2 regions of the Parendozoicomonas sp. 2304DJ65-17 genome follow, and region 1 is predicted to be linked to the other one. Evidence: predicted binding sites of a transcription regulator. Region 1 holds the regulator's gene; the other holds the start of a gene.
What was found. The regulator PhoB, encoded in region 1, activates phosphate uptake and scavenging genes when phosphate is short. The targets are predictions, from matches to a motif close to TGTCATANNNNTGTCANA.
Positions count from the first base shown of each region.

Region 2: the regulator PhoB is predicted to act here: its motif matches at 7,346-7,363, upstream of ACY2RR_RS13950 (PhoX family protein).

Region 1 covers NZ_JBYVJV010000007.1:217,698-233,666, forward strand. The annotation lists gene ACY2RR_RS17770 (L-cysteine desulfidase family protein) at 1-999, shown strand, start outside; gene ACY2RR_RS17775 (helicase) at 1,071-1,457, opposite strand; gene ACY2RR_RS17780 (HU family DNA-binding protein) at 1,646-1,921, opposite strand; gene ACY2RR_RS17785 (chorismate--pyruvate lyase family protein) at 2,180-2,851, shown strand; gene ubiA (4-hydroxybenzoate octaprenyltransferase) at 2,848-3,729, shown strand; gene ACY2RR_RS17795 (hypothetical protein) at 3,730-4,326, shown strand; gene phoB (phosphate regulon transcriptional regulator PhoB) at 4,432-5,124, shown strand; gene phoR (phosphate regulon sensor histidine kinase PhoR) at 5,195-6,523, shown strand; gene ACY2RR_RS17810 (H-NS histone family protein) at 6,530-6,949, opposite strand; gene ACY2RR_RS17815 (DUF2798 domain-containing protein) at 7,150-7,377, opposite strand; gene ACY2RR_RS17820 (LysR family transcriptional regulator) at 7,468-8,364, shown strand; gene ACY2RR_RS17825 (OmpA family protein) at 8,588-9,157, shown strand; gene ACY2RR_RS17830 (SpoVR family protein) at 9,213-10,787, opposite strand; gene ACY2RR_RS17835 (YeaH/YhbH family protein) at 10,784-12,061, opposite strand; gene ACY2RR_RS17840 (PrkA family serine protein kinase) at 12,229-14,151, opposite strand; gene ACY2RR_RS17845 (dihydrolipoamide acetyltransferase family protein) at 14,385-15,458, opposite strand; gene ACY2RR_RS17850 (LysR family transcriptional regulator) at 15,584-15,969, opposite strand, start outside.
Region 2 covers NZ_JBYVJV010000005.1:49,836-65,804, forward strand. The annotation lists gene ACY2RR_RS13905 (CvfB family protein) at 1-485, shown strand, start outside; gene ACY2RR_RS13910 (peptidylprolyl isomerase) at 557-1,117, shown strand; gene ACY2RR_RS13915 (lysophospholipid acyltransferase family protein) at 1,166-1,747, opposite strand; gene ACY2RR_RS13920 (DsbA family protein) at 1,834-3,000, opposite strand; gene ACY2RR_RS13925 (hypothetical protein) at 3,451-3,654, shown strand; gene ACY2RR_RS13930 (tetratricopeptide repeat protein) at 3,894-4,811, shown strand; gene ACY2RR_RS13935 (5-oxoprolinase subunit PxpA) at 4,911-5,663, shown strand; gene pxpB (5-oxoprolinase subunit PxpB) at 5,660-6,358, shown strand; gene ACY2RR_RS13945 (5-oxoprolinase subunit C family protein) at 6,359-7,276, shown strand; gene ACY2RR_RS13950 (PhoX family protein) at 7,459-9,462, shown strand; gene ACY2RR_RS13955 (hypothetical protein) at 9,518-10,156, opposite strand; gene ACY2RR_RS13960 (LabA-like NYN domain-containing protein) at 10,245-10,745, opposite strand; gene ACY2RR_RS13965 (hypothetical protein) at 11,161-13,206, shown strand; gene ACY2RR_RS13970 (hypothetical protein) at 13,349-14,203, shown strand; gene ACY2RR_RS13975 (TetR/AcrR family transcriptional regulator) at 14,382-14,930, shown strand; gene ACY2RR_RS13980 (putative porin) at 15,060-15,830, opposite strand.

The sequences.
Region 1 (15,969 bases):
AATCCGGAATATGTTCAGTCTGCCCGCCAGATGGTAGACAGCAACCTGGTATCCATTACCATTATTGAAACCAGCTCTGTACTTTACTCAGAAGTACTGGCAACAGCTGGTGAAGATACTGCCCGCGTTATTATCCGTGACGGCCACACAAACGTAACCCTTCAGGAATTGAACGGTAAAGCCATTCAGCCAGCATCTATTCAAGATGCTGGAGCAGGAACTTCTGCTGTTGAGTTCCCGGAATTGTCTATGGAAAGCATCTTTGAGTTTGCAACTCAGGGTGATCTGGACAAACTGCGTTTTATTCTCAAGACCGCAGAAATTAACGGTGCCCTCTCTGTTGAAGGTCTGAAAAACGACTACGGTCTGAAGATTGGTAAAACCTTCAGCAACAACATTGAGAAAGGCTACCTGAGCGAAGATCTGGCCGTTTCCGCCATGATGCGCTCCTCCGCTGCATCTGATGCCCGTATGGACGGTGCGATGCTGCCAGCCATGAGCAACTCCGGCAGTGGTAATCAGGGCATTTCTGCCACCATGCCTGTTGTTGCTGTCGCTGAACGTATTGGCGCTTCTGAGGAGCAGCTGATTCGTGCACTGATTATGAGTCACCTCTCTGCAATTCATATCAAGTCACACCTGAAAACGCTGTCTGCTCTGTGTGGCGCAACCACAGCAGCAACTGGTTCCAGCATGGCTATTGCCTGGCTGCTGGGTGCAGATTTTGAAACTGCCAGCAAAACTGTTTTCAACATGTTCGGTGATGTGACCGGCATGTTCTGTGACGGTGCTAAAACCGGTTGTTCACTGAAAGTTTCCACGTCCGCTGCTGCTGCAGTGAAAGCTGCGCTGATGGCTCTGGATGGTACCCGCATCTCCGGCCATGAAGGCATCATCGAAGATGATCTGGAAAAGACCATCGATAATATTGGCCTGCTGGGCAATCAGGGAATGGAAGAAACCGACACCATGATTCTGAAAATCATGACTGCCAAGTAAGAGTTCCCCAAAATAAAAAGGTGCTCTGACCAAAGAGCACCTTTTTGTATTTTAAATGCCGATTAAAATAATCAGGCGGCCTGTTTTTTCTTTTTCTTCTTTGGCACAACCATCGCAGCAATTCCCTGGAACCACATCAGGCTCATGGGATTACCTTCCACGCGAATAGTTTTATCCTGAATACCCTTCATAAAGGCAAGTTGAGCATTCTTGGCAGTAAGAGCTGCAAAGCCTTCCTGAGATGACTTAAAACGCAGGCAGAATTCAGGGTCTACCGCTGCACCACTTTTGCTGGTCACCTTATTATTCTTCACAGTAAAGCTACGGCACACACCATCATCACTGGAAATTTCAAAGGACATGTCCTTTCCTTCCAGCTTCTTTTGAAACGCAGAATTGTTGGCACTGGCTCGCTTCATAAGAAAGCCCAGGCCTAAAAGCAGCAACCGAAACTTCACAGATACTTCCCCCACTCTGGATAACCAGCAAGCATTCTATAGACAAACCTGCGTCAGGCCAGTGCATTTTTGCCCTGATTGGCAGTTAATAGGGTCAACAGTGGGAAAATAGAAGAATAACAGGGAGGAGTATTAATGTGCTGGCAAGAGGCTATTTGTGAGAGACACGTGCCAGCACAGGGAACAAATTACTTGTTCACAGCTTCTTTCAGGGCCTTACCAGGCTTGAAAGCAACAGTGTTACTGGCAGGAATTTCCATAGCCTCACCGGTCTGTGGGTTTTTACCGGTACGAGCACCACGGGCACGCTGAGTGAAAGAACCGAAACCGATAAGGTTAACTGATTCCTGACGCTCCAGCGCCTGAGTAATTTGTTCGATGATAACTGACAGTGCCTGACCAGCTTTGTCTTTGCTCAGGTCTGTCTGGTCTGCAATAGCAGCAACAAGTTCGGGCTTGCGCATAGCTCCCTCTCGAATCCGTTTTATTTATGATTGTTTTTATTGTTTTCCCTGGAGAGCTCATCCAGAGCTCACAACCGAGAACAGGCAGCACTAACTTAATTAGCATTTTAGGCTGTGTAAGTGCCAGCACTGGAATCAACCTTAAAGCAGCGTTTATTGAAGGGCAATACCATTTATCACCTTATATAGGGCTAAAAACGCCACCCTGAACAAAAAACATACAAAAACCATAAAGATAGCCACAATCGTTGATGTGCAATGTTTTCTAAAAAAGCACGAAAGCGCCACGTACAAATACTTGCGCCAGCGTGCTTTATCCCTCATGCTGCGGCAAAATACGGCTCGGATGCGCTGGAGAAAGTAAGTAACACTATGCCGTCTCGCCCTCTTAATCTGGACAAACAGCATTGGTATGACACGGATACTTTGCCGTGGAGTATTCCTGAACATTGGAAACACTGGCTTCTGGATACAGGATCGCTGACCGCCCGACTCAAAAAAACCTTTCCAGGCACTTTCGAAGTGCAGGTTATGTTCCATGATTGGGACAGACCGACTCTGGATGAGCGAAACTTCCTCTCCATGAACCAGAGGGAGCAAGCCAGCATCCGAGAAGTCACTCTGCTCTGCAACGGAATACCCAAGGTGTTCGCCAGAAGTATTCTGCCCGCTTCAAGCCTGGAGGGGAAAAACCGGCAACTTCTGTTTTTGAAGGATCGCCCCCTTGGTGCATTTCTTTTTTCTCAACCAAACCTTGAGCGCGGCCCTATAGAGCTGACCCGTACAATAAACTCTGCACACGAAGATATTTGGGGGCGCAGGTCTCTTTTCACCCTGAATCACAAACCTCTTGCTGTTTGCGAATACTTTTTACCTGAAGAAGACTTCATGGAAAACGATCAGACTATGGCGGGAGCTCTGCCCGTATGAGCAGCATGCCAACATCTGTATCTACCCGGTTAGAAAATTATATTCAGATCACCCGCTTTGACCGTCCTATCGGTACATTTCTGCTGTTGTGGCCAACACTCTGGGCACTCTGGCTGGCAGCTGATGGCTGGCCGGACTTCGGCCTTTTGATTATCTTTTCCCTGGGCACACTGTTGATGCGTTCCGCAGGGTGTGTGATTAATGATTTTGCTGACCGCAACCTTGATGGTCACGTAAAACGCACCCAAAATCGCCCCATGGCAACAGGCAAGATTTCAGAGAAAGAAGCGCTGCTGCTCTTTTCTGTATTGCTGGGGGCTTCTTTTCTTCTGGTTTTAATGACAAATACCTTAACCATTCAGCTCTCATTTGCCGGTGCTGCTCTGGCGGTTATTTATCCGTTTATGAAGCGGTTTACTAACCTTCCACAATTTGTGCTCGGAGCGGCTTTTGCTTGGGGAATCCCAATGGCCTGGGCTGCACAAACTGAAACGGTTGCTCCTACTGCCTGGCTAATGTTTGCCGGATGTTTGTTGTGGATAGTCGCTTACGATACTCAATACGCAATGGTAGATAGAGACGATGACCTGAAGATTGGTATTAAATCTACCGCCATTCTTTTCGGTAAATATGACAATCTGATCATTCAGGTTTTACAGGGACTCACTCTGGGAATACTGGTTATTACCGGATTGATTACCAGCTCCGGGGTTGCTTACTATCTTGGCCTTGCCGGAATGACTGGAGTGTTTTTCCACCAGCGTCGTATGACCCAGAACCGAGACCGTGACGAGTGCTTCAAGGCCTTTCTTTCAAACCACTGGGCTGGGCTGGCTGTTCTTACCGGCATTATTGTTGATCGCTGCCTAACCGTATAAATGAATCCAGAACTTTCCCGACAGCTGGCACCTTACCTCCCCGATGGTACAGAATCCCTTTGTGTCAGCTGGCTGGTAAATGACAATATTCAGATGCGCATTTCACGCCCTAGAAAAACCAAACTGGGGGACTTCAGACCAGCCACTCGTGGATTACCCCACAGAATCAGTGTGAACTGTAACCTTGAACCGGTGCAGTTTCTTATTACTTTCGCCCATGAGGTTGCCCATGTGCATACCTGGAACCAATACGGAAGAAAGGTGGCTCCTCATGGTGAAGAATGGAAAGCCAACTATCGCCAAAAGCTTCATGAACTTCTTGCGTTGGAGGTTTTGGATGAGCAAACAACACACGTCCTTCAGAAGCACAGCATCAACCCTAGAGCCAGCAGCGGTCACGACAACCATCTACAGTCTCTAAAAAAACCGGTGAATGGTAAAACCCTGAATGATTTATCTCCGGGGGATACCTTTCAGATAGAAAACAAAAAAACCTTCAAAGTTATAAAAAAACTGCGAAAGTACTGGGTTTGCGAGGAGCCTTCCACGAAGCGCCATTACAAAGTTCTTGGTACTCTCCCGGTCGTCCTTAAATGACCATAAAAAATAACTAATTTCGTGCTTATAAGTTTCTGTCATTTAACTGTAACATTGAGGCGTTGTAATTCTCAGGGCAGATCCTAAGGGGGAATCTTCTGAGCCATGACAACAACCAGCAAAATTCTCATAGTCGACGATGAAGCGCCAATCAGAGAGATGATCGTCGTTGCTCTAGAAATGGCTGGTTATCACTGCCTTGAGGCAGAGGATGCCAGAACGGCTCACGCCTTAATCGTGGACCAAAAGCCAGACCTTATTCTTCTGGACTGGATGCTTCCAGGAGTTACCGGCATTGAGCTGGCCCGACGCCTTAAGCGTGATGAGCTGACGTCTGCTACCCCCATCATTATGCTCACCGCAAAAAGCGAAGAAGATAACAAGATTCAGGGGCTGGAAAGTGGTGCAGATGATTACATCACCAAACCTTTCTCCCCACGAGAGCTTGTTGCACGTTTAAAAGCTGTTTTACGCAGAACCGCGACTGCTGGCCAGAGCGAACCTATTGAGGTTCTGGGCGTAATGCTCGACCCAATCAGTCATAGGGTATCCATTGATGGCGCCCCTGCTGAAATGGGACCAACTGAGTACCGCTTACTCCAGTTTTTTATGACTCACCAGGAACGGGCTTACACCAGAAGTCAGTTGCTTGACCATGTGTGGGGGGGTAATGTTTACGTTGAAGAGCGAACAGTTGATGTACACATTCGTCGCCTGCGCAAAGCTCTCGGCAATGATCATGAGAAACTGATCCAAACGGTAAGGGGCACGGGATACCGTTTTTCCATGAAGGTATAACCGGAGTTTTCGGCCAGAGGCCGAGCCGGATACACAATGGATTTGTTGACATAATAAGACCGGATAAAATGTGAACCATAACTGGCAAATTGAAGTTATTAAGCGCCTGGTTCTGATGCTGGGTGCCTGTCTTGGGATTGGACTGTTAACCGGACAAACCCTTCCTATTATCTTGATCGGCTGCGGAGCCTATCTTGTCTGGACTCTGAAAAATGTTTTTCAGCTGATTAGCTGGCTGGAGATTTCCTCCTCGTCCTCTGAACTTATAGAGCCTCCCAACGGCCATGGCCTTTGGGGAGAAATGTTCGACGGCATGTACCGCCTGATGCGTAAACAGGAACGTGCACGCAACCGACTTAAAGCAGTTATTAATCGTTTCCAGCAATCCACAACTGCTCTTAAAGATGCGGTTGTTCTTACGAATGACCAGGGCCAGATCGAATGGTGGAACCCAGCAGCCGAGCATATTCTCGGTCTACGTAATCCTGATGATGTAGGTCAGCAGATTACCAACCTGATTCGACACCCGCGCTTTGCACGTTATTTTGAAAGTGAGTCCTATCAGGAACCATTAATGCTCCCTTCTCCGGTTTCTGCCGAGAAGAGGCTGCTCTACTCCATCACAATTTATGGTCCAAACAATCGCCTTCTGGTTGTGCGGGATAACACCCGGGTATTCCAGCTTGAGCAAATGACAAAAGACTTTGTTGCCAATGTTTCTCATGAACTGAGAACACCGTTAACTGTGATTTCAGGTTATGTGGAAACACTTTCCGACAGTCTTGTTTTAATGCCTGAACCACCTCCTCCAATGCTGCCTAAAGCTCTTGGCCAAATGCAGAGTCAATCAGACCGAATGGCAAATATCATTGAGGACTTGTTGATTCTTTCAAAACTGGAAACAGCCGATAGTCTGCAGGATCTCACTCCTATACCTGTTGCTGAACTATTGGATGATATTGCAAAAGATGCACGATCCTTTAGCGGAGAAAGAGGTCATACGATTGAGGTGTCCTGTAAATCAGGAACTGAAATACTGGGCAACGAGAAAGAACTTCGCAGCGCTATTTCAAATCTTGTATTTAACGCCGTTAAATACACGCCGAATGGTGGTTCTATTAAGTTGAAGTGGGTTGTTGAGCTTAATACTGGCTACCTGTCAATCAAGGACAACGGCATCGGTATTGAGCCTCAACATATTCCCCGCCTGACAGAACGCTTTTACAGAATAGACAAGAGCAGACACGCATCAACCGGAGGCTCAGGACTCGGCCTCGCAATAGTTAAACATGTGCTGCTCAGACACGATGCAACGCTAATGGTAAAAAGCAGACCAGGAAGAGGAAGCAGTTTTACCTGTCACTTTCCTCAAAGTCGCTTAGTAAGAAAGGCTGCTTAATAAGACTCAGCGCGATTCGATGATGCAATCCGACCTTTCTTTGCCGGTGCGCTGCAGATAATCCTGAAAGATTTTAGGAGCTCGGCCAGTCAGTGAACCTTCCCACTGATGGACACTGCCATCACCATCCTGATATTCAAACAGGAAACGTTTGATATTGCGTTTTTTCTTTTCGCCAGGCATCGTCTGACCGAAATCTTCAAGGGAAACACCACGCTCTTCCATAAGTTTACGAATAGCATCAATGCTGTTCTTCTTTTCTTGAAGCTTCTCTTTTTCTGCACTGACAGCTTCGCGTTTTTCTTCCAAAACATCCTGTAATCTGGAAACGATTCTTTCCAGATCTTCAACGTGCACATCCCGGAACAACCCGCGCATACGGGTTTTGCTGCTCAAGCGGTGCATCACTTCCTCGAATATATTCACGAATCAGACCCTCGCTTTGACACAATAAAGGCGATTGAAAAATAGGTAATAGATTCCAGACTGACAACTGCAAATCATTTTATTTTCAGATTTTAAAAACAGGAATGGATAAGGCCATATTCCCATTTTTAATAACCATAATATATTCTGCAGTGCGACTGCGCCTTTCATTGTTGCAGCAGTGTTTATTGAAAGGATGGCTAGATTGCTTTTTCCGGGCAAACCATTGCAGCCAGTGAACGCACACCAGGTAACACCAGAATGTTCATGGTAAATGCAATCGGCCAGGAGATAATAAAACTGCGCATCCACCCCATAAATGTCATGTGATCCAGTCCATTATTGATTGTTGAAATCAGACCAGACATAACCAGAGACATAACACAGGACCCTAAAATAGCGGTCACCCAAAACAACTTACTTTTCACTAAAAAAAACCTTCAAAAAAATGCTCTTGCTATAAACCATGGCCAGATTAATACTTTCGGCCTATGGAAAAAATACGCAGTTTTTAAAACATGAATTCCATATTTGGAAACTTCGACGACCTTTATCTGTTCTGCCACGTTGTTGAGAGTGGCTCTCTTCAAAAAGCCTCCCATAACCTGCGTTTACCGGTATCAACAATGTCCCGTCGCCTGACAGCACTGGAGGATCGCCTTGGCGTTCGACTGCTTGAGCGCAAAGGTCGAAATCTCTCAGCAACTCAAACGGGTCAGATATTTTTTAATCGCCTATATGGGGAGTTCGAACAAAGTGAGATGGAGCTGGCAGAACTTCTGTACGAAGAACAGCAGGTAAAAGGCAATATTCGCCTGATTGTTCCGTACACCATGTATCAGTCAGGCATTGGCGACCTTGTTGAAGAGTTTATTCTTGATTACCCGAAAGTCTCCATCGATATCCGCTTGAATCTAGACGACAGTGTGCCAGAGTCGGACAGAGACCTTGTTCTGGGATTCGACTCTGGCAGACAATCGGATCTGATTGCCAGACCATTTATGAAATCCTGCGATTGCCTGTACGCAGCACAGTCTTATCTCGACAAACATGGGGAACCACACACAATAGAAGAACTTGATAAGCACGACTGGGTAAGTGTGCAACAGAAAAGAGAACTTCATTTCACCATGCCAGGGCGAGATGCTTTCTCCTACAGAATCAAAGCAAGAATGGTTGTTAATGATGTGAAAATGCTGATTCAGGCGGTGGAAGCAGGCATTGGCATCGGTTCAATTCCTATTCATCATCTTCCAGAGAATACCAATCTGGTTCGGGTTCTCCCTCAGCACCAGCTGGAAGTTCGGCAAGCCTACCTTTATTACCGCAGACGAAAGCACCAGCCAAAAGCTCTGACGTTTCTTATCGACAAATTACTCTCACACCAGTACAAAATCACCGGGCTCACTATGTAAATCGTAATTTTTATGACGGTTTCCAGACTCTATCCAAAATATTTCCGACAGGAAAACGTCTATGCCAATCCACAAACTGAATTCTCCATCATTCTGGTAAAGTCTGAATCCAGCCCGGCGCTATACTCAAATTGACTTTACAGACCGGGCCGGATGTTTTCTCTAAACCTTCTGCTCCAGTGTGGAAAGGACTCAAAAATCACTTCATGGATGGAGTAGTACCATGAGTAGAAAACTTCCCGGAGTATCGGCGCTGATACTCATTTTTGTATTTCTTACCGGCTGTGTCTCTTCGGGCTATCAGGCTGGTTCCGCTTACAAACCTTCTGATGACTGGTCCCTTTGCTCAGCAAAAGGCGGCCTGGCTCTGGGTTTACCAGCGGCGGCATTTGATCTGGCAACTGGTGGCGTAGCCTTTGTTGCGGGTGCACTGATTTCCGGTGTGGCCTGTGCAACGGCTGATGACGGTATGGCTGTTATGCAGTTTGAACTCGATTCTTCAGCTTTAAGCAAAGAGCAGAAGAACTTTCTTGATAAGCTGGCTAAAGACGTTAAATCAGACATGGTGGTTGATGTAACCGGTCATGCCTGTGACCTTGGTGAAGAAGCTTATAACCAGGCTCTGTCGTTTAAGCGAGCGAAAGCTGTGAAAACCTACCTGAAAGCGAAAGGTGTTCCGGCTAATCAAATCAAGATTTCCGGCAAGGGTGAGTTATCACCCCAGGTGGCAAACTCTTCGGAGAACAACCGCAGCCAGAATCGCCGGGCAGAAATCAGAGTTATGAAACGCTGATTTTCAGGCAAAAAAAGGGAGCCGGGTCAGGCTCCCTTTTCAATTGCACAAATGACTATGCCATTTCAATAATGGCTCCAGACCGACTCTTTTCTGATTCCTTCGGGCAGGAAATAGTTTTCTTCACATCGTTTCCTTCCGCGCTTTCAAGCTTCACATCAAACTTCCAGAGCCTGTGGATATGCTTCACTATCTCTGCTGCACTATCACCCAGCGGACGACCTTGATGCATAAAGTGACGTAAAGTCAGAGAGCGATCTCCTTTCACATTCACGTTATAAACCTGAATATTTGGTTCACGGTTACCCAGATTATATTGCGCTGCCAGTGCTTCTCTTACCTGACGATAACCGGGGTCATCATGGATAGCATCCACTTCCAGATAAGCATTCTTTTCGTTATCCACAATACTGAACAGGCGCATATCCCGCATAACCTTAGGAGAAAGATATTGCAGAATAAAACTCTCATCTTTGAAGTTCTTCATGGCATGGTGAACAGCGTCTAACCAGTCTGTACCCGCAATGTCTGGGAACCAGCGCTTATCTTCTTCCGTGGGTTCTTCACAGATACGTTTAATATCCATAAACATCTTGAAGCCCAGCGTATAAGGATTAATACCCGAGAACCGGCGATCATCAAAATCAGGCTGGAAAATTACGCTGGTATGGGAATGCAGAAACTCAAGCATATAGCCTTCGTTAATTAACCCTTCGTCGTAAAGTTTGTGCATTAAGGTGTAATGCCAGAAGGTTGCCCAGCCTTCATTCATAACCTGAGTCTGGCGCTGTGGATAAAAGTATTGCGCAACCTTTCTAACAATTCGCACCAGTTCCCGCTGCCATGTCTCCAGCAGAGGCGCATGCTTCTCAATAAAGTAGAGAATATTTTCTTCAGGGTCTTTCGGGAATCGCTCCGTACTCTTCTCGGCTGCTTTTTCCTGCTGCGGAATTGTGCTCCAAATATCATTCAGCGTTCTTTGAATATATTCTGCACGCTCTTCCTGCCGCTTTTCTTCTTCACCAGCAGACAAAGGGCGCGGACGCTTATAACGGTTCACACCCTGATTCATCAGGGCATGGCTGGCATCCAGAATTTCTTCTACAGTTTCAACGCCATACTTCTCTTCGCATTGGGCAATGTAGCCTTTGGCAAACATCAGGTAATCAATAATGGATTCTGCATCTGTCCAGGTGCGGAACAGATAGTTACCTTTGAAGAATGAATTGTGCCCATAGCTGGCATGAGCAAGCACCAGAACCTGCATGGCCATGGTGTTTTCTTCCATCAGGTAGGCAATACAAGGATTGGAGTTAATAACAATCTCGTAAGCCAGCCCCATGTGCCCGCTCTGGTAACGCTCCTGATTACTCAGAAAGTGCTTACCAAAAGACCAGTGGTTGTACATCAGCGGCATACCAACAGAAGCGTAAGCATCCAGCATTTGTTCAGAGCTGATCACTTCGATTTGGTTGGGATAAGTATCTAGACGAAAGTCTTTGGCAATCCTTGCCAGCTCACTGTCGTATTGCTGAATAAGATCGAAAGTCCAGTCTGCCCCTGTCGTCAGAGGCTCTTTCTTTTTACCTTCGCTGTTGTTGTTCACAGCTTCCTGCTGGTCTTCCATCATGCTTCCTTTTTCTCGAACAGTTTGCGGAATACGGGGTAAATATCCGCAGCTGTTTTTATTTGTTGCATGGCAAAGGTGTCAGAATATCCATCCTGAATAGTTTCGTATTCACGCCATAGGTTTTGATGCTGGCGATCAGTAATTTCTACATAGGAGAAGTACTGAACCAGCGGCATCAAACCATTGACCAGAATCTTGCTGCATACCGAGGAATCACCTTCCCAGTTATCACCATCAGAGGCCTGCGCCACATAAATGTTCCAGTCACTGGGCGAGTAACGCTTGGTGATAATATCTCTGGTCATTTCCAAAGCACTGGAAACGATGGTGCCGCCCGTTTCCCGTGAGTAGAAGAAATCATCCTCATCCACTTCCTTCGCTGCCGTGTGGTGACGGATAAAAACAACTTCTATCTGCTTGTAACTCCGCTGTAAAAATAGGTACAGAAGAATAAAGAAGCGCTTGGCCATATCCTTGATTTCCTGTGTCATGGAACCAGATACATCCATCACACAGAACATCACTGCCTTGTTGGAAGGCTGAGGCACTTTCACAAAGTTGTTGTAGCGAAGATCAATATCATCAATGAAGGGCAGCTTTTTCATTTTGCCATTCAATTCTTTTAATTCGGCTCGAATAACGTCAGCCCGCTTTGTATCCATTGCCCCAGGCTGAACTTCCATCTCCCGTAGTTCACGCTTGAGCTTGCGAATCTCACGACGAGTTCCTCCAGAGAGGGCAATTCTCCGGGCATGGGCACTGCGAAGTGAACGGACGATATTTAAACGATCAGGTGGGCCATCAGTGGTAAATCCCGCCTGATGGGTACGAAACTCTACGGTTTCATGAAGTTGTTTTTCACGCATGTTTGGCAGCTCAAGGCCATCAAACATAAATTCCAGAAACTCATCATGATTGATCTGGAAGGTAAATTCATCCATACCTTCCCCTTGATCACTGGCCTGACCGCTGCCAGAACCACCCTGACCGCCACCACCAGGTGGACGCTTGATTCGGTCGCCAGAAATAAATTCTTTGTTGCCGGGCATCACCTGCTGATGCAGGCCGCCGGTTCCATGATGGAAAATGGGCTCAGACAAATCTCTGCGGGGAATGGTAATACTGCTGCCACTCTCGACGTCGGTAATACTGCGTTTATTAACCGCTTCAGAAACAGCTTTCTTAATGTGCTTCCGATAACGGTTCATAAAGCGCTGGCGATTTACAGTGCTTTTGTTTTTGCCATTGAGCCGTCTGTCGATGATGATGCTCATGCGCACTCCCTGTGCCGCGATGCTGCTTAGAGACGTCTGGGGCAAGACCGGCGCCATCCTTGGCACCGCACTCACAATCCCTGGTGATCGCCTCGCCCCGTCTGTCTTACATCTACATCATTAATAAGTATGGTCGTTTTTAAGGCTTCAACCTTAAATATCGGCTTTTACTGCGATTTACGTACCCGGATGTACCATTCGGACAGCAGGCGCACCTGTTTCTCGGTGTAGCCACGCTCCATCATCCGCTTAACAAACTCGGTATGTTTGCGTTGTTCTTCCTGACTGCCCTTGGCGTTAAAGCTGATAACCGGCAGCAGGTCTTCAGTGTTTGAGAACATCTTCTTCTCAATCACAGTGCGCATTTTCTCGTAGCTGAGCCAGCTTGGGTTCTTGCCATCGTTACCCGCCCGGGCACGGAGTACGAAATTCACCACCTCATTCCGGAAGTCTTTCGGATTGGCGATGCTGGCGGCTTTCTCAATCTTCTCCAGCTCATCATTGATGGCACCACGATCAAGAATGTCGCCGGTTTCAGGGTCACGATATTCCTGATCCTGAATCCAGAAATCAGCGTAGGTGATGTAACGATCAAAGATGTTCTGGCCGTATTCTGAGTAAGACTCCAGATACGCCGTCTGAATTTCCTTACCAAGGAACTCAATGTACTTAGGCGCCAGGAACTCTTTTACATAACGCAGATAGCGCTCGTGAGTGTCCTGAGGGAACTGTTGCTGTTCAATCTCTCTTTCCAGCACATACAGAAGATGTACAGGGTTTGCTGCTACTTCTGATGGATCAAAGTTGAACACCTTAGAAAGAATCTTGAATGCAAAACGGGTGGAGAGGCCTTCCATACCTTCATCCACACCAGCTGCATCCTTGTACTCCTGCAAAGGTTTGGCCTGCGGATCGGTATCTTTCAGGCTCTCACCATCGTAAACCCGCATCTTCGAGAACACATTGGAGTTCTCAGGTTCCTTGATACGGGAAAGAGTGGTGAACTGAGCCAGCATTTTCAGAGTATCTGGCGCACATGGCGCTTCTCTCAAAGAGCTGTGCTCAAGCAGTTTGCTGTAAATCTTGATCTCTTCACTCACGCGAGTGCAGTAAGGCACCTTGACGATATTCACCCGGTCAATAAAGGCTTCATTGGTTTTATTGTTCCGGAAGGTCTGCCATTCCGACTCATTCGAGTGAGCTAGAATTACACCGTCGTAAGGAATCGCGCTCATTCCCTCGGTGCTGTTGTAGTTACCTTCCTGAGTCGCGGTCAGAAGTGGGTGCAGAACTTTGATAGGAGCTTTAAACATCTCCACAAATTCCATCACACCCTGGTTTGCGCGACACAGAGCACCGGAGAAGCTGTAAGCATCCGGATCGTTCTGGGAATATTCTTCCAGCTGACGAATATCCACCTTACCCACAAGGCTGGAGATATCCTGGTTGTTTTCATCACCTGGCTCAGTTTTAGCGATACCAATCTGATCAAGAATACTTGGGCAGAGTTTCACTACCCGGAACTGGCTGATATCACCGCCGTATTCATGGAGACGCTTGACCGCCCATGGAGACATAATGCCCCGCAGGTAACGGGAAGGGATTCCATATTCTTCCTGCAGAATTCCAGCATCTTCGGCAGGATTGAAAAGACCAAGTGGAGATTCAAAAACCGGGGAGCCTTTAATTGCGTAGAAAGGCACTTTCTCCATCAGACTTTTCAGTTTTTCAGCGAGGGAGGATTTACCGCCACCAACCGGGCCAAGCAGGTAAAGAATCTGCTTCTTCTCTTCCAAGCCCTGTGCTGCATGTTTGAAATAAGAAACAATCTGTTGAATGGCATCTTCCATGCCATAAAACTCTTCAAAGCCTTTGTAACGCTTGATGAGTTTGTTAGAAAAGATACGGGATAAACGTGAATCTCTGGAGGTATCTATAACCTCTGGATCACCAATAGCCGCCAGCATACGTTCAGCCGCATTGGCATAGGCAGTAGGATCTTCTTTGCATCGCTGGAGGTACTCCTGAAGAGACATTTCCTCCTGCTCTTTCTGTTTGTAACGCTGTTGGTAATTATTGAAAATTTCCATATTCTCTACCTGACCCTTAAGCATTAAACATGTTTATTTTTACTGCTTTGGGAGCGACAGCGTGACCTGCCCCGCGTTAACGGTTTTGTTTTCTTGTCATTCTTCCTGACACATCACCCTGATATGACAGGTACTGCAGATACCTCCTTTTTAGTACGGCTATCGGTGACCGATAACGCAGCTAAATCTGATATAAAAAATTTCCCACTTACTATGTTTGTAAAACGAAATTCTTATCCCTGCAACTGAATTGTCATTTCTTTTTGTTCAAGATGTTGCACGACAATTTTAAGAAATCTTGCCGCTTCACCTCCGGTTGCCGCCCGGTGATCAAACGACAAAGACAAACTAATAACTCTGTGAACCGCGGGCTGCCCACGATAAGGGACAACCTGATCATCAACAGAACCGACTCCAAGAATGGCAACGGCCGGTGGAACAACAACGGGAGTGGCATATTTTCCGCAACCTAATGCACCAAAATTGCTCACAGAAATTGTTGCACCCTGAAAAGCTTCTGGTGGCAATTCCCGATGTTTCACACCATTTTTCAGTCTGTTAATTTCAGAGCGAATTTGCTGTGCAGTAAAATTCTGGGCGTCGCGGATAATTGGTACAAAAAGCCCCTGAGGTGAATCCACCGCCAAGCCAATATTAACTTCGTTCATCAACTGGCGCTGCTCTGTCACTTCATCAAACCAGGCATTCAGTGAGGGCTCTTCCTGACAAGCGACAGTTAACGCCTGTAACACCCTAGCGGTAAGGTCTTCATTGTCGCTCCAGCAATGAATATCTGCATCTGCAAACAGGGTTACGGAAACAACTTCACGGCCTGAACGAGCCATGCTGCGAGCCATTTCCCGGCGAACACCTCGCAAAGGCTCGCCATGTTCCAGTTCATAACCTGAAGCTGGCTTACCTAAGCTGCGGGTAAGTTGTGAGATAACAGGCTTTGCCATCTCCTGAACTTTTGCTGTTGAAGGCGACGCTCCCACAAAAAACTGTTCGTCATCATCAGCATCAACGGTGCCTGCTTCTTTAATTGTGCCGACAACAGTACCTGTGTCTTCATCCGCACCTTCAAATTCCACCAGCGATTCGCCGGTATGAATCAAATCACCTGGCTGACCAAACTGGCGAACAATAACCCCTGCGCAGGGTGAAGGAACTTCCACCACGGCTTTGGCGGTTTCCATAGACACAATAACCTGATCTTCACGAACGGTTTCCCCTTCGCGAACATGCCACTCGACAATCTCTGCCTCGGGAATTCCTTCCCCTAGATCAGGCAACTTGAAAAACTTCACGGCATCCCTCCGTGATGACTCCAAACACAGACTCTTATATTTTTAGAAGCTCTTTTTATTCAGATTAGTAATAAATATTTGATATGCAAAAGCGAATTGAAGTAATGCCTTCCTATCTATACAACTCACAAGGAGCGAATATCATCACTCCACAACTCAGCCAGATGATCAATAAAAGCCCTTACTACCGGCCTTTGATAACTGCGTGACATATACACAGCCCACAATAAAGCTGGAGGTATTTCGATATGGGGAAGAATTCGAACAAGCTGGTCTGTTGCCAGATAAGGGTTGGCAATATCGCATGGAAGATTAGCTATTCCCCTATGCTTCAGCGCCGCTTTAAGCAATATGCAGGCATCGTTCGCTTTCAGTGAACCTCGCACCGGAACTGTCTCTGCTCCTTTCGATCCCCTGAAAGTCCATTCTGCCTGTTCAATATGAACCAGACAGTTATGGTTCAACAGATCCTGTGGCTCCTTTATAGGTTGATGCTGATTCAGATAATCTG
Region 2 (15,969 bases), on a different contig from region 1:
ATCAGGAAGATCGTAACTGGCGAATTGTTGCTTCCTCTAAAATCGATAAATTCCTCGACAATCGCCCTCCCCAGTATACATCTGGTGAAGAGGTTTCCCTGATGATTACCGACCGTACCGATATCGGTTACATGGCAATCATTAATAACCGTCACCAGGGTGTGATTTTCCATAACGATATTCATCAGCCTGTGCGTATGGGGCAGAAGCTGCAAGGCTTTATCAAGCGAGTTCGCCCAGATCAGAAAATCGACCTGTGTCTGCAAAACCCGAAAAGCTATAAGTCAGCCGGAGACTTCGGCGATCAGATTCTGGAAAAACTGAAAGAGCATGATGGTTTCCTACCCATTCATGATAAAAGCACTCCAGAAGAAATCAGCAAATACTTCAAAACCAGTAAGCGCGTTTTCAAAATGGCCATTGGCGGGCTCTATAAAAACCGTCAAATTGTTATAGAAAAAGATGGTGTCCGGTTAGCTGACTAGCCTTCCAGAAACTCACTGTGCAAAACACGGAGAACCCTATGCACTACCTGCGTACTTTTGGTGTCGCCCTGATGGCGGCCCTGCTTTCTTTGACTGTTCAGGCTGCCCCTGTACCTGCTGCTAACCCTGTAGTGGTTATAGATACCAGCATGGGTAAGATTGAGATTGAGCTCAATCAGGAGAAAGCACCTGTAACCGTTAAAAACTTTCTGGATTACACCAACAGCGGTTTTTATAACGACACCATTTTTCACCGGGTGATCAAAGGCTTCATGATTCAGGGTGGTGGTTTCACCAAAGATATGAGTCAGAAGGCAACTCGTGATCCTATCCGCAATGAATCCACCAACGGTTTGAGCAACCGCCGTGGAACTATTGCCATGGCCCGCACAAATGTTCCTGACAGTGCAACCAGCCAGTTCTTCATCAATCTGGTAGACAATAACTTTCTGGATGGTAGCAGTTCCAAGCCAGGCTACGCCGTGTTTGGTAAAGTGATTTCTGGTATGGATGTTGTTGACAAGATTTCCGACGTCAGAACAGGACGCCGGGGTATGCACGGAGATGTTCCGAAGGAATCCGTGATTATTAAAAGCGCATCGGTGAAGAAAGCAGAAGCCGAGAAGAAATAACGCATTTTATTTATATCCCTGCCACGCGGGCAGGGATATAAAACAACTTTAAGAAGCAAATTGGTGCGGGTTTTTCCCCACAACATCCTTATAAAATTCCTGAATCTTTTTCAGGTCTTCCTCAAAGTTCCCTGTCGGAACAAAGGCGTTATTAATGCCGCCCACCTTGCGTTTGAAATCCAGAAAGCCCAGATAGATTGGCACACCGGCTCCATGGGCTACGTGGTAAAATCCACTTTTCCATTTTCTTGTTTTGCCACGGGTACCTTCAGGGGGAATAGTTACAACCAGGTCTTTGCATCGGTTATATTCATCCACCAGCTGCTGCACTAAACCGGTTTTCTGGCTGCGATCGACAGGAATACCGCCCAACCATCTCATAATTGGCCCCATAGGCCCCTTGAATAGAGATTCCTTGCCCATCCAGAACAGTTTCACATTTAACCGAAAGGCAACGGCCAGCGTCACCGGAAAATCCCAGTTGCTGGTATGAGGGGCAGCAATCAAAACATATTTACGTGCTTCAGGAGTTCCGCCCTCCACCTTCCAGCCCGCAAGCTTCAATCCAATCCAGCTTACAAAGTGAAAGAAGTGGTGTACCACTGGGGTATCAAAAACCGTACGTCTCATTCGTTATTTCTTTATTAGGCAAATCGAGAGCTGCGCATTGTACAATGCGCACCGTGCAAAATATTGTGACTTTTGGTAACAGAGGCTTACATTCCCTTATCAGGCTCTAAAAACCACTGCTCTATCAGCCATAGCCTGTCCTGCCCCCAGCAGGAACGCCCTTCACCATAAGTAAAGCTTGGCACTCCCCAAAGGCCAGCCTGATAAAGTTCCTGCCGATGAACTTCAGTCCACTGTCGCCAGTCGTCTTTTTGCAACCAAGGCTTGGCTTCATTCCAGTTCAACCCAACTTGTTTAACAATAAACTGTAAGCCTTTTTCTGTATCTGAATGCACCCCCTGTGCATTCACGGCTCTGGCATAAGCGAGCAAAAGTTCCGTTCCTTTCCCCAGCTTCCGGGCAAAGTCAAAAAGCGCATAACAGTTTTCAACGCCAACACCTAACGGATCTGCTACACGGCCATAATCAATGCCCAGTTTTCTAGCTTCCCGGCAGGTATCACGAAAGATATACATCTTCTTTTGAGATGGAACCGGCACACCACGCATCACCATGGGTAACACGGGTCGAATATCGAGAGGCACCTGATAGTGCTCCGCCAGCGCAGTCACACGTTCAAGGGCAAGGTAGGAATAAGGACTACGCATGGAAAAATAAAAAACCAGTGGCTGGCTGGGGTTCATCACATCATTGGCTGTACCTTTATAGCTTCCAGCCGCAGTGAGATTGAAACACACAGTGTCAGCCGGATTCTTCTGACAACCAACCGCCAGCAACCTGCGCTCAAGATGGTCCAGCCGGTCAATTCCCCAGAACCATTCACCTTCAAACCAGAACATGGCCGCCAGATAATGCCCAAGTTTGCTCCGACGTTTCTCTCCTTCACTTATGCTGGTTGCGATTTCAGGAATATGAGCTGGTGATGGTGACTCCAGACCGTACAACTTCGCCAGTGCGCCAGCATCTTTAGCGGCGTTCTGATTCCAGAGCTCCAGCTCAGGAAACATCTCGGCCTTCTGCTGGCTGACTTCCCAAACCTTCAGGGTTATATTGAATCTCTGTTGCAAATCCGGCAGAACCTGCGCAACCAGCTGGCTATAGGGATCGTTTCGATCAAGAAAGACTTCAACGACAGGTGTTGCCCTTTTGAGCGTTCGGGGCAAACCATAGAGCTGGTTTAGAAATTTATTAAATCCTGCTGATGACAACAATGATGCGCCATACGGCTGAATATATTTGCGCAGTTGAAACACTGTAACGCCCTGCTTTTTATTTTCTCAGATCATGCCAGACCAATCTGATAATATCTGTGGCCGAAGTAGCACTTCGAACTGTTACCGGAAGATAAAACATTACCCTTCTGTTCCGGAAAGTAGCACTCATTTTGTTACACCCATACCGACAACAACGTTGTAACCCTCCTGTCATATCTCAGTAACAAAGACCCCTGATACTTCTCACCTCACAAAACTGCGCTACGCCCACGCTTTCAGGAATGCAAACTGAAGCAGTAAAAAAATTGGCACAGCGCATGCTTTATGCAATTGCTGTTTTGAGTAAGCGCTTTGTTGCTACCCGTCAAAAAAAACAGCATTCAAAGGGAATAGGCTACTTTCGCCAACTGCAGAGAATCACCTTCACCTAGTGTTGAAGCAGTGGCAGGCGCGTAGCTTCGGTAATGGACTACTGCTTTCGGAGCAGTTATGAGCAAGCCAAAAATTAGTCATATGATCGCTTATCTCCAGCGTATTGGAGTGAAACTTCCAAGCCTCGACCCTGTGCGGGTTGAAGCCGAGTACTTTCGAAAGATTTATAAAGTACTCCCCAGAGAGAAAATTATGGAAAAGCCAGAAGCTCCGCCGGGCAAAAAGCGCAAACTCTCCTCCCATAGGGTTCGCAGTGCCTGAACCGATTTAATAACAAAGCCGCAAAACATTGCGGCTTTGCTTTCTATAACCCCGCCCCCTATCACTTTATTGCTGCCCGTTTTTTGACCTCAGCCTTCAGCAATTCACCCCTCTTTACACGATGAACCAGCAAAGCTGACTTCCACCTCATTTTGGCCTGTAAAAACCATTCAGCAGACTTCATAACGGCCGAAGGTCTTACTTATCCGAGCATTCTCTCGTTCACAAGGAAGTAGACCATGAAGTACTTGATTCTTGCCCTCCTCACCAGTTCCAGCGTGGCTTTAGCTGACACCAAGCAGTGTTTGTCCCTGTTTGAAAGCAATTCCCACGCGGATGCCCTTATCCAATGCCGCTCAGCCGCCAAAGATGGCAACGCAGAAGCGGCGTGGCTTATGGGCCAGATGAACAGTCAGGGGCTGGGAACAAGGAAAAACGAGACCAAAGCTCTCGACTGGTTCCGCCAGGCCGCCACCGATGGTCATGCCGACTCCCAATACAATCTCGCCGTTATGCTGGATATGGGGCAAGGCACGGCAGAAGATAACCCCGGCGCAGTAAAATGGTACAAGAAGGCCGCTGAACAGGATCATATCCACGCCCAGCATAACCTGGCCCTGATGTATGCCCACGGTGAAGGGGTAAATCAGGATTACAAAACTGCTCTGAAGTGGACTCGAACTGCAGCAGACAATGGTTTGGCAGAATCCCAGTACCTGATGGGACAAATGTACCGTTCTGGCGGTGACCTGGTGGAGCCAAGCGCAAAAGAAGCGCTTTCCTGGTTTACCAAAGCCGGTGAGCAGGGGCACATTAAATCCCAACTGATCCTTGGTCTTTCTTATGCCAAAGGTCTGGGCACTGACGTTGACCCAAATATGGCTATGGACTGGTCACGCCAGGCCGCCTTCCAGGGCAACCCTCAAGCGCAATTCCTGTTAGGCGTTCTTCATGCCCGTTACAGTGAAGACAATCAGGATCTACAACAGTCTGCCGCCTGGCTGACAGTTGCACTGGCCGGTGGTTTTTCAGCGGCTATGGAGCCTCTGCAGAAGGTAACAGCACAACTTTCCAAAGAAGAGTTCCGCGAAGCTCAGGACAGCGCTAAAGCAATTATCGACACCATTCAACGCCAGAACCGTAGTCACGGCGTTTAATTCCAAACTCAAGAGTCACCCTAGGGTGGCTCTTGCTCATTTCCTGCCAATCCCACAAAATCCTTCCATAATAATTATCCAATCCTGTTAGGGAATATTGTGACGACTCCCGCCAAGAAACTCCTGCTGAACTGCGATATGGGCGAAAGCTTTGGGCCATGGGTTATGGGTAGTGATGAGCTGGCCATGCCGACGATTGATATGGCCAATATTGCCTGCGGTTTCCATGCCTCTGATCCGGACACTATGGCCAGAACAGTGGCACTGGCAGCTGAGCACGGCGTTCAAATAGGTGCTCACCCTGGATATGCCGATAAAGAGGGGTTTGGCCGCCGAACAATCCCTCACACTCCCGAACAGATTACTCGACTGACCCTCTATCAGGCAGGAGCACTCAGTGCTCTCTGTGCTCAGGCTGGAACCAGCATCAGATACATTAAGCCCCATGGTGCTCTTTATCACGATATGATGGCGAAAGAAGAGGTATTCCTCGCCTTGCTTGAATGCTGCAAAGCCCTACCAGAAAAACCTGCCCTTGTTATTCAGGCCAGTGCCAACAATAGCCACTATTTAAAATTGGCAGAGCAGCATCATATAAAAGTCATAAAGGAAGCTTTTGCAGACCGCGCCTATGACAACTCTGGCCAGCTGGTGCCACGCACTCAAAAAGGTGCTGTTCACCATAACCCGGAAGATATCTGTAAACAGGTCCAGCAGATTGCCCAACAAGGCACAGTCACAACACTTGAGGGAAAGACACTCCCTATTCAAGCCGACACTCTCTGTGTCCATGGCGATAACCCAGAAGCTGTCGCTGTTATACACGCCATAAAGAAAAGTCTGCAGTTATGATCCGAATCGAAGCAGTATCGGAAAACACTCTGATTATTTATTTTTCCGACTCTATTCAAACCGAGCTCACTGTATCCATAGGCGTTATCAGCCAGCAACTGAGAAATGAGCTTGGTGATAAGCTAATAGAAGTTGTTCCCTCTTACACCTCTATTTTCATCCAATTTGACCTACTGCGAATCGACTTTCTCACATTGTCGAGAGAGATAAGCGCTATTGCAAACACACTGGATACGGAACCAGATTACAACGCAGGAAAATTGATTGAACTACCAACCTGGTATCACTCTGATGTTGCTCCAGATTTAAACACTGCAGTCGAGAAAACCCAGCTCACTGTAGAGGAGTTTATCTCTATTCACAGCGATAAAGAGTACCGGGTTTGTGCTATTGGCTTTGCTCCCGGCTTTGCATTTCTGGGCAGTGTTGATTCCCGAATAGAACTACCCCGCCACAAGCACCCAAGAGCCAAAGTCGCGAAAGGCAGTGTTGGTATTGCAGGCATACAAACCGCTGTGTACCCGCAAGATTCTCCCGGTGGCTGGCAGATTATTGGCAACTGCCCTTTGCCGTTATTTGATCCCGATAAAGAACCGATGACACCTTTCAAGGTAGGCGACAAAGTTCGCTTCCAACCCATATCAAAAAATGACTTCCTGGCCATGGGTGGTCAAATCCCGCAGGAAAACAATTAAATGCCACATGGTCTGAGAATTATAAAAGCGGGATTTCAAAGCCTGATTCAAGACAGCGGCCGCTACAGGTATGGACATCAAGGCCTGAGCCAAGGAGGCCCTGCCGATGAACATGCCAGCCGATGGGCGAACCACCTTCTCCAGAACCCAGTTAATGCACCAGTATTGGAAATTGCTCTCGGAATGGCAGAGTTTATTGCGGAAGTGCCAATGACCATTGCCATTACCGGTGCAGATATGTCCGCAACGATTAATGGCATCAGTATTCACAACTGGTCAACTCATCAACTTCAAGCCGGCGACAAACTTAGTTTTCAAGCTGCACGCTCAGGGAATTATGCCTATCTGGCAGTAGCTGCTGGTTTTGTGGCGAAAGAACAATTAGGCAGCTGCTCAACAGTTATGCGTAACAACCTTGGCAGAAAGCTGGAGGATGGAGAGACACTGGAAGTCCAAAAAGAACGGTGTCACCAGCCTGAGATCGCCTTTATGACACCTTTCCGCTTTATTCCCGATTACTCCTATCCACAGCGTCTTGAAGTGATTGAGTGTTATCAGAACTCTTTATTTGCTCCTGAGTTAAGAGAGATATTCTTCAACCGGACTTTCAAAGTATCCAATAAATCAAACCGTATGGGTTGTCAGCTTGAAGGACCTCAACTGAATCACTCTATCCCAGACCTCCTATCGGAAGGCATAGCCTGCGGTGCTATACAAATACCAGCAAGCGGGCAGCCGGTTATCCTGATGCGTGATCGGCAAACTATCGGTGGTTACCCGAAAATAGGTTGCCTGACACGACGTTCGATCAGTTTGCTGGCTCAGTGCAGAGCGGGAACGCACATTAGCTTTGAAGCCATAACCAGAGAAGAAGCAACAGAAGAATGGATCAGGTTCGAACGTTATTTCGCAACCTGATTCTTCATCCTCCCCAAGCCACAGAGATTAATGCATCTCAACGCACTCTGGCTTGCCAATATCGCCCCCTGTCACACAAATGAAACCTTTCAGAAAGATCGGTGCAACAAAACCGCAATAGGATGCTGATTGCCTAACGATAACAAAACACAATAACACTAAACCGCCGTCAGGATTGCATAATGATCAAAGCCAAATCTCATGATGAATATCATGCGCAGCTCGAAGCGATAGACGACACTCCTGATAATACTTCTGCCAATGAAAACCTGAACAACCTGGTTCAGGAGGGGCGCCGTAACTTTATGAAAGGCGGTCTTGGTCTGGCCATGGCTGGCTTTATCGGTGGTTCACTGCTGAGCACAGCGGGCTGCAGTACAACTCGTAAAACAGCGGTTGCTCCAACAATTGGTTTCAAACCAATCCCTGTGGAAAAAGGTCTGACTTTTGATTCCGTGACCGTGCCCGAAGGTTATACCGCTCAGGCGTTCTTCTCCTGGGGTGACCCTGTAGAGAAAGGCGCACCAGCCTGGAAGGCTGATGGTTCTAACACCTGGCAGGACCAGATGAAGCAGGCCGGCCAGAACCATGACGGTATGTGGTTCTTCCCTTTTGACAGCGATCCAAACAATCATGGTTTGCTGGTAATGAACCATGAGTACATCAACCAGACCATCCACCCCAACGGCATGACTGAGATGACCGACGGAAATGGCAAGGTTGTGCGTGATCGTGATGAAGTACGCAAAGAGATGGCTGCCCACGGTGTCAGTATTATTGAAGTGAAGAAGGATTCTTCCGGTAACTGGGTGCACGTTACTGATTCCAAATACAACCGTCGTATTACTGGCATGACGCCAATGGAGCTGACTGGTGAAGCGGCTGGCCTTGATGCCCTGAAAACCGCTGCTGACCCTTCCGGTAAGTCTGTTCTCGGTACTTTGAATAACTGTGCCATGGGCGTCACGCCCTGGGGCACTTACCTGACCTGCGAAGAGAACTGGAAGAACTACTTCGTAAACCGCAATAAAGAGGACTATGAAACCCGTACGTCCCATAACCGCTACGGTGTTGCCCAAGGCAAGAATGCCAAGTACTACAGCTGGGATGCGGCTGAGCCACGCTTTAATGCCACTTTGGATGAAGGCATGGCTCACGGCGGCTATGTGAATGAGCCAAACCGTTTTGGCTGGGTTGTTGAGATTGACCCTTTTGATCCTGCCAGCACACCGAAGAAGCGTACGTCTATGGGTCGCCTGGTGCGTGAATGCGCCACTCTTTCTTTAGGCGACGATAATCGTCTGGCCTATTACTTTGGCGATGACACCCGCGGCGAATATGTTTACAAGTTTGTCGCCGACAAACCTTATCAACCCAATAATAAGGCTGCCAATTCAGAACTTCTGGATAACGGCACTCTCTACGCCGCTGCGTTTCATGAAGATGGCAAAGGTGAGTGGATGCCGCTGGTATTCGGCCAAGGTGGTTTAACCCGTCGTAATGGTTTCTTCAGTCAGGCTGACGTTTTGATTAACGCCCGTCGCGCGGCAGATATTGTTGGCGCTACAACTATGGATCGCCCAGAATGGGTTGCCGTTCACCCAACGACTCGTGAAGTGTTTGTAACACTGACCAATAACAAGCACCGCGGCAAAAAGGATGATCAGCCAGCCAATGCGGCCAACTCCCGTGAAGATAACCGCCACGGTCAGATTATCCGTTTTAATGAAATGGATGCTAACCCAACGGCCACAACCTTCAACTGGGAAATGTTCCTGCTCGCCGGTGACCGCCCTGGGGCTACACTGGCCGATGGCAGTGCTGTGAAGCAGAACCATATCGGCAATATTCGTGGCGATATTTTCTCTTCTCCCGATGGTCTCTGGTTCGACTTTGATGGCCGCCTGTGGATTCAAACGGACTACGGCGACAAGAAAGACCTGAACGTGAACATGGGAACTAACCAGATGTTGTGCTGTGACCCAGCCAGCGACGAAGTGAAGCGCTTCATGGTTGGCCCAAGAGGTTGTGAGATCACAGGTGTAACCACAACACCTGATGGCCGCAGCATGTGGGTCAATGTTCAACACCCTGCCCTCAGCTACCCAGCCAGCGATGGTAAAACCCGCCCACGTTCAACCACCGTGTTGATCACTAAAAATGATGGCGGCGTTATCGGAACCTGATAACACCGCCACATTTTAAGAACTTTAACCCAGTCGCACCCTTCTGAGCTCAATCTCAGAGGGGTGCCAGTTGAAGCGCTTCCCGACTCCGCTGCATATCTATTGTTTTCACCTTCTCCCCTTCTGGGTCAGGGCATTGCCCGCCTTCAGGGTTAAAAGTCACGATTCCCGAACCCGTTCCATCTTCAAAACCCGGCACATAGAAACCATCCCGCAGACATAAACCATGACCATCTGTACGGGTATCAAAACGCTCAACTTCCGAGAACAGGAACATCAGTGAAGCGGTTAAGCAGATATCCAGCGTCGCATCATTCTTCGCGCCATATTGGCTGCAGGTGTTATCGGTAACCGATACAGGTTTGGATAACTTCGGCCAGAACCGGCTGTGTTTCTGAAGCGTCATCGAGCAGGTTTCACCGGAAGATTTGTTTTGGAGCGTTACGGTCACTTTCGGGCCAAGGGAGTTATGATCCTCAGCCAGAAAAGAGCTCTCATTGCTCTCGGAAACTACGCCTGTATGAACTTTCAAACCTTTATCGGCCAGCTTCCAGACAGAATGTTCGCAGACACGGAAACAGAGCTGGTCCGTTAAACTGCCATAACAATCAACATACCCTGCCGTTGTGGCTGTCGACAAAGAACCAAAGGCAAGACTAAACAAGGAAAGAGAAACTGCGTGGGGAAGTCTCACAACGACCACCTCAAGGGTGAATTGCAAGCTCCCACTATAGAAGTTGTACAGAATTCCAACCAACTGGATCGGACCACAACCCGGCAGGTTATCGGTTGAGCAGAAGATCTCCCTCTATAGGAACAAATCGCGTAGCGGCGCACATCAAAGACGTAGCGGTCAGTTCTCTGACCCCATAAACATCAACATGCACCCAAAACTTTTCTCGCAAACGAGCTACCAGAAGATCAAAGTCGCCATCACCAGAAGCCAGTACCACAGCATCTGCCTTGTCAGCATACTCCATCGCATCGAGAGTAATACCCACATCCCAGTCTCCTTTGGCAGAACCATCGGAACGCTGGATATAGGGTTTCAGCTTCACCTCAAAACCGATGGCTCTGAGAATATTCTGAAACTGCCGTTGTTTTTCATCACCACGATCTATGGCGTAAGCAATGGCTTTTACCACCTTGCGATTTGCAGTGGCTTTGGCCCAGAAGGCATTGAAATCAAAGTTGCAACGATGAATCTGTCGGGTGGTGTAATAAATATTCTGCACATCCACCAGCAAAACCACCCGCTCTTCCGTATCAATTGAATTTGTCATAACGGCTCCTTACCTGATTTATCCAGCGATAAGGAGGCTCTCTCCCATAACGTTTTAAGCATTATTGTTACTTAAATGGACTGTTTCGTCATGAGCAGTTCAGCACGGATTACGATCATATACCGAGAATTGTAATGGGGAGGCAATAAACATCACCTGAAGTCGGGAGAAGATTCCTATGGCCACCCCCTTAACCCACCGATACGACTCGACAGCTGAAAAGGCCAGACAATCATTTGCCCCAACGAAAGATGTGCAACACTCATGTCATCATCGAAGACCCTGTAGAAGCTCAACACCCATACAACAATTATCCAGCCAGCAAGAAGGCCGTACTTCTGAACCTTCCTGTAGTTCTCGCCTCGACTCAGCAACCAGTGTCGAGGGACAGCCTATCGTAGTACAACGTCAAACAATGAGTGAACTCTCTGAGATATTAGGAGATAACTTACCCGCATCAAGTCGTCAAATAGACATTCACCTTTCAAGTATTCGCACAGAATGTACGAGCTTGAACCCTGAGATTCTGAAAATAGCAATACTGGCCTATCAGGCCAGCCATATTCGGATAAGCCAACAGGAAGGAGACTCTCCATCAGCGGGCCTCATTTTTTCTGAAAAAGTTCAAGAGCGGTATCTGGCCCTCATGGATAAATGGTTCGAAGAAGAAGCGCTCCCAGAAGAAGCCCAGAAAGTCCTTCGAATTTTGCCAGAGTGGGGGCTTCTCTTTTCATTCGGTCAAAATCAATTAACTGAAGGCCAAGCTTGGGAGCTACTGATGGATATGAGTGCTCGAGCAGGACTAACAACTGATGACATGCTTGAACTCTTGCACGTGGTAGATTCTTGCATTGTCCATATAGGCGCTCCAAGCGTAGGAGAGCCAGAAGAAGTACTACAAGCCAAATTGGATACATGTGTGGATGCATTTAAAGAGCGTTCTGGAGCTATTCAGCGAGGTCAAGAGCAATGGAAACTATTAGTAGAGGGTAACCTAACAACAGAGCAGGCACTTAAAACTGTAAAAGACAATGCCAAGATTCTACGCGCATATCTTCGCTGGCAAAGAATAAGAGCTTTGCATTTGCCTGAACCGGAGCCCGCAAATGCAGTATTTGATCAACTAGCTTGTAACATCGAAAAACTATGCACCCTTCTATCAGGCTCTCCTGAGAGTAAACACTATCTAGAATGCAAGAAACACTGGAACCTTTATCATGAAGCCATAACTACATCCACACCAGAAGTCATTTCAGTCCCTGACGAGGACATACCTGATCTGCATACATTCCCGAACGATCAAGCAATGTTTGCCTCCATTTTTTACCCACTTTGCGGATCGAGAATATGTGGTGCATCAACCCCTGATTTAGTTGCTTTTTTTGATGATTGCCAAGATATTCTGATCAACTCGAGAATTCGACAATACCCCGGCTACAAGAGCATAGGGCTAGATCTTCTTTTCTTACATGGCACTAATAGCCGAACCTTAAACGGGTGTGATGATTGCGCAGGATTAATGCTACCTCGTGGATACTTAATGGATCAGGGTATTGTTCCTTGGTCTGGAGAGATAATCGACTCACATAAAACCTCCATAAATGCTACAGCATTATCCAGTGCTGAACTTGCTTCAGTAGACATGTGCTTAAATTACGCTGCCATGAAAAGAACACTGCCAACAGAGCAAACGCTATTATCTGAAATTGATGATGTTCTGAGCTGGCTCAATGAAGAGAAACTATCAAGAACGAAACGCCCTGACACATATCCTCAGTGTTCAATTTTTAGCGACGTAATGAGTGTTTCGAGAAGTCACGGCCAAATGCTCAATAAGCTTGCTATAGCAACTACCCGCTTACAAATGATGGGGAAGGGAATACCTGAAGAGAAAAGGGAAGATATCAAGTCAATTCTTGCTTATCTGGATAGCTCAATGGAGTACCTATCGACAGAGAAATATAATAAAAGATGCTATAACGCTGCTATGTTCGGAATTGGCTCAAAAGAATTCCTCGAAGATTTTGAGGATGGTAATGTAAAGAGGAGAATCGATGCTGTCTGTGAATCAATGTCTATGCTAAGAAAAGCAACATCATCTCAAACCGTCGAAGCTACTTCTTGGCCTTTCCGCACAGCTAATAAAGATACTGGACTGGTTGTTGCCTCAAGCACCCTGCCGGGTGATCGGATTCTAAAACGAGCAACTGAGAAGTTGTTACCACGCCCCGCCCGGCTAGGTACAGACATCCAATACGTGTTCTGTTCTAAAAATAAGGTGCGCTCTGTAAGAACTCGCATTTCCAGAATGAAAAGTCGAAGAGCGAGACAGATGAAAGTCAGAGATTGGAGAGTTTTAAAGCAGGCAGGAAAAAAGTACCAAGCGATGATACCAGAGCTCGTCGCAATACCTCTGGCGAAAAAAGCCCTACCAACACAGGAAAAACCAGCACCTCTATAGGAAGCCCCCAACTGTTGCAGCTATGTTTCCTTGCTGAGACAACAGGTGGACTTAAAGTAGATTTTTGTAACTGTAAGTCTTAAGCCTTTTTATCATGGACTATAACCCTCCTCTCTCGCACTTTGTCCAGGAGAATGGGGCTATGATTTTCAACGCCAGATACTGCCTTTCATTAAGTCTTACAGGCTTTGTACTGGGATTCTTGAGCGGTTCACTTTCTGCTAACCAAGGCGAACAGACTGAAACGCCCAAAGAACTTCCTCCCAGATACCTTATGAAGGCCGGTGTTTATCCGGATCCAGAATCCCGCAGTTTTATTTACGGAATTAAGGTAGAAAATCTTAAAGGTACAAACGCCTCTCCGGTAATGAGATTTCCCATAGAAGATGATGACACCACTGTAGACGTTTCTGTCATCTGGCATGAGCACAACGGTCAGCTGGTTATCTGGCCAACATTTGTGAATACAACACCAGAAAACCTACGCGCGTTTTTCCCGGGAAATAATGAGCATGAGATAGTTTTTACCAACCACCATTCCATTCCTCTGAATCCAGAACGACGCTTTCAGGACTCTGTGATGATGATTGATATTGACCACCCAGAACCAGATTACCTCTATACACATCATCTATACCGGCTTCCAAAATCAAAAACACCACCACCTCCTGAGACCTTTCTCTATGCGCCAAAAGGGTTGGCAACAGATGTATTACTCCAAATGGCTCTTCATAGCGGACTGCCGTTACCAGCAGCGGGAGTTTTGACCACAGAAACAGACTGCTTTAGTTGCAAAGATTCAAAGGGAGCTTTCGAAAGACATGGAATATTTCAGGAGCGACTATCGAGTCAGATAAAAGAGATGCAAAAAAATGACACTATCTTTTTCAGTATAACCCTGCTCACCAAAGAAGAATTTAACCAATCAAGTGCTATGACTAAGAAGATAGTACAGCAGACTCAAGGGGAGATCAGAAAACAGCGAAGCTGGAGGTAAATCCCCCCAAATAAAAGCCGCGATACCTTGCCCCTTTGGAAGAAAAAGAAGGTTGTGGTTTACGTCTGGTTATTACTCATAAAGTAGCCATGCCAATAAGCTTATTCGATGGGATATCAATCTGACTATTTGGTATTCTTTCGATGACCTTAAACATTGAGCGCCATAAGGAGTAAGCATGGCTAGGTACAAAAAACTGGACAAAGATGTTCTGCTCAACGCTGCTGAACTGGTCATTTTTGAACAGGGTGCCCATGCTTTATCTATCGGTACTGTAGCGACAGCTGCCGGAGTTTCCCGGGGAGGGATTCAGTCAGCATTTGGTACTAAAGAACAGCTTGTCGGAGCACTCTTTGATCGCTGGTCACAGGAGCTTGATGGATTGATTAAGGCTGCCTGGGACTCAGCTCCAGAAGAGGCTGACCCACTGATGCTGTTTTTGCAAGCCTCCAGGGAGTTACACACCAGGCACCCAAAGCGCAATGCCGCAATGATGACTCTTATGACCCAATCAGAAGAGCGTCGTGCCTGGGCACGGGCCTGGATTCAAAAACATCTGGACCGCATAGATACATCAACCAGCAACGGCCGCCATCGCCGACTGATGTTTTTAATGTGCGAATCCATTCTTGCAGTGAAATCCATTGGCATTCTTAAGTTCAGCGATGAGGAGTGGGAAGAGATCTTTTCTGATATGGATCACTTAATGAGCCAAACCCAACTATAAGCAATATATTTGTCATTGCGCCTGTACTTAATACTTAACAGGCGCAACAAAGTTTTTATTCAAAAACGGAATTTTGCGCCAACCTGAAAGCTTCTCGCATCAGCATCCGGATTAATCCCTTTCTTATTATCAAGATTCATTAAGGCGTACATAGCGTCCACAGCAAAACTTTGAGAAAGGTAATAACTCCGCAACGCCTCCATAAACAGCCTTTCTCTGATCACTACTCCTTTCATAACTACCGAACAAACCGACAGAGGCATGTTTTGCTGGGTAATAGTTAGACGCCAGCTCTACCATAAAACCGTCAGCGGCCTTGTCTCTATCTGTGTAGCCAACAGAGAGCCCACCATCAAAGAAGCTGGTATCCGTAATTTCTTCAGAATGAAAATTGGATAGTTTTACGGTAGATGAATCACCATTGTGTTTATCTTGAACCTTACTGAAACCAAGCGAGATAGTTGAGGTAGGCATAAAATATTTGCCGACAGTCAGGCTGCTTGTTTTTTTCTTGAGTTCAGAATGGTCGTCTACAGGTATCTTGATATAGCTGCCTCCAACTATCCATCCGGTATCAGCATCAACAAAGCGTGCATCCATAACCGTACTGCTTATATCCAGCGTTGAAGACCGGCCCTTATATTCCCCCTCACCGTAGGAAGCACTGATACTGGAGTTGCGCCCATAGAATTGAGCTAGAGCCCATGGTCCCTCATCGTATTGCAGTGGTGAGAAGTAATAGGTTAATCCTGCCAGAGTTCGATCCGTATCTGAATTTCCGGAAGATGTGTGGGCAAGCTCAGCATCAGTTCTCGCATAGTTAACGCTTGCTTCAAACTGATGTGCAAGCACTGGTGTTACCACTAACGATAACAGGGCAACCGACAATAATTTATTCATGTGATCTTTACCTTCAGTAGAAAGTACTTCTGCTGTTCAGCAGTTGCTATGGAGGTAGTTAAATTTCGTGGCTGGACATATGCAGTAAAATGCCACCTCCTCTGGAGGGAAGGTGGTTTGCCAGCTGTTCGGTTAGCGA